DNA from 2 places in the Marinomonas sp. CT5 genome. Region 2 is predicted to be linked to the other one. Evidence: riboswitches for the same ligand, from Rfam matches in the RefSeq annotation. Region 2 holds a riboswitch; the other holds the start of a gene.
The links. A riboswitch is a leader RNA that binds a small molecule or an ion and turns the genes downstream of it on or off. The one in region 2 is predicted to bind FMN.
Positions count from the first base shown of each region.

Region 1: linked by a shared signal. The riboswitch ahead of C0J08_RS00615 (DMT family transporter) and the one ahead of C0J08_RS07055 (6,7-dimethyl-8-ribityllumazine synthase) in region 2 are both predicted to bind FMN.

Region 1 is NZ_CP025572.1:132,025-135,446, forward strand. Features, by position in the region: gene C0J08_RS00605 (hypothetical protein) at 1-150, opposite strand, end outside; gene rarD (EamA family transporter RarD) at 380-1,291, opposite strand; FMN riboswitch at 1,463-1,640, shown strand; gene C0J08_RS00615 (DMT family transporter) at 1,763-2,692, shown strand; gene C0J08_RS00620 (EamA family transporter) at 2,845-3,422, shown strand, end outside.
Region 2 is NZ_CP025572.1:1,494,098-1,497,519, reverse strand. Features, by position in the region: gene cobJ (precorrin-3B C(17)-methyltransferase) at 1-269, opposite strand, end outside; gene C0J08_RS07060 (MliC family protein) at 395-760, opposite strand; FMN riboswitch at 1,288-1,439, shown strand; gene C0J08_RS07055 (6,7-dimethyl-8-ribityllumazine synthase) at 1,561-2,052, shown strand; gene C0J08_RS07050 (leucine-rich repeat-containing protein kinase family protein) at 2,152-3,393, opposite strand.

The sequences.
Region 1 (3,422 bases), 1.4 Mb from region 2:
GATTATCTTTATGATGACTTGGGTGAGGTTTTCACCGTGATTGTATTCATTGATAGCACCGGCAAAGCTCGCCAGCACCACAAAACCTGCAAGGGTAAAAAAGATTGTTGAAAATGTTTTGGCAAAGATTTTTTGTAGATTAAAGCTCATTGGATAAAACCACCTTGTTGAAGATGCTTTTATCAATAGGGTCTTGTGGGAAGATAAATAGTCTTATCAACGGGTTGCCACGAAGCTTCCTTGTTAATGACGTCATATAATCAATCTTTACAAATCATGGCGATCGCTTGAAAAAGCGCTAGGGAAGAAGAAAAACATCGTCAAACAAGCGAAGTATGATTGTTTACATCTTCACTTGTTTGCACTGTCGGATGGGAAATTAAGGTGTCTCTTGGTCGATAAGGCTTGTTGCCTTGGTTTTTCTAATACGTCGAATAGAGTCGGCGATGAGCATAGCAAGCGCCGACCAAATCAACACAAAGGTCGTGAGCTTTTCTGGGCTAAGTGGCTCGTCATACAAAAATACCGCTAGAATAAACATGCCTGTTGGGCCTATGTATTGGAAGAAACCAAGGGTCACGAGACTGACCCTATTCGCCGCAGCCGCAAAGCACATGAGTGGAACCATGGTGATGGGGCCCGAAGCGAACAGCAGCCAATTGACAGTGCTGGTGTTTTCGAACATGTTCGCACTGGGTGAGTCGCTCAGCATTAAATAGGCAAAGGCAAAAGGCAGCAAAATTGCCGTTTCAATCGCCATCCCCGTGAAACTGTCTACGGCCACCTTTTTACGAACTAAGCCATAAAAACCAAAGGTCGTTGCAAGGATAAGCGCAACCCAAGGCAAAGAGCCAAATTGAATCACTTCAAAAGCGACCGCGCAAAAACATAGAACCACGGCGGCTTTTCTGACTCTGTCTAACTTATCTTTAAAGAAAATAACACCTAATAAGATGCTGATCAGAGGGTTGATGTAATAACCCAAACTGGCACTGAGTATTTGATTATTTTGTATCGCCCAAATAAAAATCCCCCAGTTAAAAGCGATCAGCGCGGTGGAAATTAACATGGCGCCTAGTGTTTTAGGGGAGCGCAATACTACTTTTAGGGCGTCGGTATAGCGTAATAGGACGATTAATATCATCACCAGCAGACAAGACCAAATAACCCGATGAGCAAGAATTTCTTGAGCGGGAATGAACGACATTTCTTTAAAATAGATGGGAGCAATGGCCCACAAAGTGAACGCGGTTAATGCGTAAAAGATGCCGCTTTTCGAGGAGTTCTGCATTGATGTCATCCTGCTCAATGAATTATCTGGGGGTAAAGAGTGTATATGAATGAGACGCAACTAGGCACATTTTTTATTGCATTAGAAATAGACTATTTCAGTCATGTACACAGTGAACGTATTGCCTAAGCTGGGGGATGGGGTTAAAGTTAAAGCTGAATTTACACATTAATCGAACTTCGGGGCGGGGCGAAATTCCCCACCGGCGGTGATTTGCTTGATTGAATAATCCAGTAAATAGCCCGCGAGCGCCTTGTTGCTTAAAGATATGTCTTTTTAGCAATAAGGGTCAGCAGATCTGGTGAGACTCCAGAGCCGACGGTTACAGTCCGGATGATAGAAGATCGACCAAGTCTTAGTGGCACCTAATTTCCTTAGGGGCTTCTGTTCTGTTGTTTTTGTGGCGACAGACACCTTGGTACTATTCGTTCTCATCACCCCTGTGCATCTTATTATTTGGAGAAACCAAAGATGGCAGGAACATTCTTTATCATGATCGCGTGCTTCACGTGGGCACTTGATACCTTAATTCGTTATCCTCTATTGGGTGCGGGTTATTCCACTCTGCAAATTGTTTTAATCGAACACCTTACCTTAGTGCTGTTTGTCGCCCCATTGCTGTGGCGTTATCGTCATGTCTATCGTCATATGTCGATAGGTGGCTTTTCGTGTTTGTTCTTTATTGGTGGTATTGGTTCGGCCATGGGAACCTTGGCTTTTACCGAAGCTTTCCACTATTTGAATCCCACCGTGGTGATTTTGCTGCAAAAGCTTCAGCCGATTGTGGCGATTTTACTCGCCTATTGGTTGCTTAAAGAACGCATCGAAGGGCATTTTGTGCAATGGGCAGCGGTCATATTATTAGGCAGTTTTGTGATGATGTGGCCGGATTTGCGTCAACTTGGTGATGCCCAATGGCATTATTCAAATGACACGACGAGTATTCTAAAAGGCTATGGTTATACCTTGATTGCGGTTGTTGCGTGGGGCGCAGCAACCGTGTGTGGTAAGTATTTATCCCATCAACACATGCCGGCCAATGCGATCATGTCTGGCCGTTTTGTGGCGGGATTATTGGTGTTATTACCGCTTGCATTAGCTCAGTCTGATACCTTAATCGCCATGAAACCTGTCGATCTTAGTTTGGCCGTTGCCATGGCGTTGCTCAGTGGTTTTATTGGTATGTGGTTCTACTACCAAGGTTTAAAAACCGTACCTGCGCAACTGGCTACCTTGGCGGAACTGTCCTTCCCAGTATTCGCAGCCGCCATCAACTGGTTGTTCCTCGACATGGGCTTAACCGGCTACCAAATTATCGGCGGCTTGATGCTCATCCTCGGCAACATTGGCTTGCGTATGAAAGAACTGAGAAGAGAAGAATTGACGCCAGCGGTTCAGTAGTTTTTCTAACTTCCTTTCAAATGGTCTGGTAGATGATCTACTGGACCATTTTCGAATTTAATTCTTGTCCTTTTTGACCCTGCGGTCTGCCCTCGTTTCGATTAAATTCCGATTTCATAATGCTTGTATCAAATTTAATGGTGGTAAGTATTATGACGTTTAAAGACAGTATCTTGGCTCTCGTTATTATCTTCGCTTGGGGCTTAAACTTTGTGGTGATTGCTTTTGGCCTTGGCGAAGTGCCACCATTGTTGTTGGGTGGGTTACGCTTTTTGGCGGTAGCGGCGATTGGTTGTTTGTTGGTTAAACGGCCAAATATTCCGCTGAAGTGGTTGTGCATTTATGCGCTGCCGATGGGGTTCATGCAGTTTGCCTTTTTGTTTGTGGCGATGGCGAATGGAATGCCCGCAGGATTGGCGTCTTTGGTGTTGCAGTCTCAGGCTTTGTTTACCATGGTATTTGCTTTGTTATTTTTGCAAGAAGGCGTGCGTATTCATCAGGTGCTAGCGATTGTTTTGGCAGGTAGTGGTTTGCTGATGATTGCGGTTGTGTCTGGTGTGGGCGATATGACGTTGTTTGGCTTTATCCTGACTCTGTTTGCCGCAGCGAGTTGGGCAATGGGTAATATCAGTGCTCGAGCAATGAGTCAGAAAGGGTATTCGGTAAATGTAAATGTGGTTATTTGGAGTGCGTGGGTGCCACCCTTACCTTTTTTTGTCTGTTCGTGGTT
Region 2 (3,422 bases):
GTCGCCATGGCATAAATGCCAATATCACCACTGGAAATCAAGGCTGTGCTTTTACCTTGCGAAGCCAAATCAAGGGCTAAGCGGGCGCGCCCTATCTCTTCACCAAGTGGTAAGTTATGGAAGGTTTTGCCCTCACTGAGTTCGCCTAATAGATCTAAATAATAGCCATAAGCAACCCAATCGCTGCATACGCTCAAGGCTTTAGTGGCGTTTGGTGCAACTAAGCCCAAATCACCGGGCCCCATACCCATTACAAATAACTTGCTCATCGAATCTCTACAATATAATCAAGCGCTTAGGTGCGCGAATGAGACCATTGTACACGGATTGCAATTATGACGGGATGAAAACACCACGATTTAAAGTGAGCAATGCTCAGGTAACAAGGTGGTGATTAAGATTCAATACGAACCAAATGACAATGCGCTTTCTCTTGAGTATTAAACTCTAACTCAGCTTCGTCACCATGAATCCAAAAGGACAAGCCCTCACCCAAGTAAAATGAGCCAGACGCACTAACAGCATGAGTCAACAAATAACTTTTGTCCTTCCAAGACATCTTGGCTTGATCTGCATGAAAGAATATATTCAATGGCGCGTTGTCACAAAGATAGTCGGCTGAATTGGTCTGATCGATATCTTCTAATTCATATGAACCATCATCTAAAGCCGTATCTTTGTGTATAGAACTACAAGCTGTAACTCCAAAGAAGGCAATACCAACGAAAACAATTTGTAACAGAAACTTTTTAATCTGCACTCTATGAGACTCCATTCAAAACGTTAACAACCTAATCCTGACCAAAAGGTCATTTCAATAAACACCTACGACACTATCAGTTCATATTATATCGGGCCAGATAATTAGCTCTACCTAAGCAATATTTGTTATTAGTTACTTTTTGTTACTTAAGGAAGGTGCGAATAAGTCTACTAAGCCTCAGTCTTTCAGAGAAATCGTCAAATAAGGCGCGACTCTGAAGGAATGTAGGTACCTTTCAAAGAGTCGCAACGACATGTGGCGTTTTCTCTGAAAGACCCGCAGGGCATGGCCTAAAAGCCTGCATTCTTTGTTGAGCACCTCGAAAATAGAACCACTATTTACATTCGCTACTCGCCTCGAATAACAGGCTTTTATCCACATGCTGAGACAAGAGGACTTGTTCGCACCTTCCTTAACATCTCGCAAACAATTAAATAGTCACAAAACCAACACAATTGAAAATTCGTTACGCTTTGACACTTAAGGTATAAAACAAGTATATTCCACAGGTCGGATTTATCCGACTTCGTTCTCGGGGCGGGGTGAAATTCCCCACCGGCGGTAAAGAATCTATTTCTAAGCCCGCGAGCGCCTTTAAGATTGTTATCTTTTAGGGTCAGCAGATCTGGTGTAATTCCAGAGCCGACGGTTACAGTCCGGATGATAGAGAGCGCGTCAGACAAAACCTATATTGACATGGTTTTTTTGCTGTGTCAGATTGAAGGTATGCCCTTTTATAGTGGCGTATTTGCCTGCCCGTTCGCCCTGATTCACCTTAGCAATATTAGGATGTAAAAATGAATCAGAGCTCAACGAATAACATTGAATTCACTCCAGCCACAAAACGCATTGCAATTCTTCACGCTTCTTGGCACGAAGACATCGTTCTAAAATGTGTTGATGGCTTTAAAAACGAACTTATCGCTCGCGGTTATGATGCTTCATTAATTGACGTTATTCCCGTTCCTGGTGGTTACGAAATTCCATTACAAGCAAAACTGCTAGCCAAAAGTGGACAATACTCTGCGATAGCAGGTACAGCCCTAGTGGTAGATGGCGGTATTTATCGTCATGATTTCGTTGCTTCCACGATTTGTAATGCTTTAATGCAAGTGCAATTGGAAACAGAAGTACCAGTACTAACAGCCGTACTGACACCGCACAATTTCCACGAACATGACGAGCACAAAGAGTATTTCAGTCGCCATTTTGTTAAGAAAGGGGTTGAACTGGCCAATGCTTGTGACCAAACCATTCGCTTAACAGAGAAAGCGAAACAAATGCTTTAAGCATTTCTAGAGTTTGATCCGTTCGTAAAAAACGCCGAGCATCACAAAAAGATGCTCGGCGTTTTAGTTTGCGCCATCACTTAGCATAAAGCTCTCTTGCTATGAAAAAGCATGAGATCGAAGTAATTGATAAAGCTCCGTATTTCTATCCTCTTGAACACATAACCCCAGCATATCATCAATAAAAAAACCAAAGGCACGTCGCTCTATGCGCTCAATCCCGCGCTGTTGATTAGCTGATAAATTGGCATATTTTGAAGCCGCCCCAAAATCGCCAAACAAAATATGCCCTTCTTCATTGATCAGAGTATTGTGGGCATATAAGTCTCCGTGACTGATTTTTTTGCTACAAAAGTGTGACACCAGCTGATCCACTTGTTCAATAATTCGGGCAATTTTATCAATTGAAAATTGTTGATCATCAGCAAAAGTATCCCGAGTGCAAGACTCCAAGCTGGGCGGTTTGCCTAAATTTGTATAATGGGCAGGGATGAGTTCCATTACAAGAGCGGAACAATCCTGCTCTGTCACCTTGGCAAGAGGTTGAACTAAATTATCGTGACTACCAACAGCAAGGCACGCATCCAGCTCATCTTCAGGGTAACCGTCACTGGTCACCTCACCTTTGAAAACTTTTACCGCAACCGAATCTGAAAAGTTAAAGGTGTTTTCTTTCCATGTGGCAAGAGAAATAACCCCAGATGCGCCCTGCCCTAATACCTGATGCAAGTCTAAGTCTCGAAATGATACGGTTTTAAATTCATTATGCGGATCACGCTCTGCACAGAATGGATTACCTGAAAATGCCAGCCAAGCCAAACGCGGTAGTGCTAATAATGCATCAGGAAAAGCCACCAGCTGATTTGCCGACAAACGTATGAGCTCTAATTTTTGACAATGCACTATGGAGTCTGGAAGAGACGTTAAGCGATTACCCGCCAGCGCCAGTTTTTGCAGTCGAACCAACTTACCAAAGTCATCAGGTAGGAAGGCAATCTCGTTATCCGTCAAAATAAGCCAACGAGTCTGTGTGGGCAAAGACAAGGAAGATACGCTTGATATTTGGTTATTTTTAAAACCAATCATCTCCAAGTTTTCACACTGCCCAAGAACCTCTGGCAGATGCGTAAAACGATTATTCGAACAAAACAGTATCCGAAGTTTTTTTAGTCGGGATAAATCTTCTGGTAAATCGCATAGCTGATTATTCGATAAATCTAAAATTTCTAGGCTATCAGCAAGGTCAAAAATGGCTTCAGGAAACGTTGTTAAACCTTCGGACAATTGTAGGCGAACCACGCCCTTCAACTCGCTGCGATTAAGTTGGTCAAGTGTGTGCAAAATAAAACTCTTTTTTTAATACATTTAAA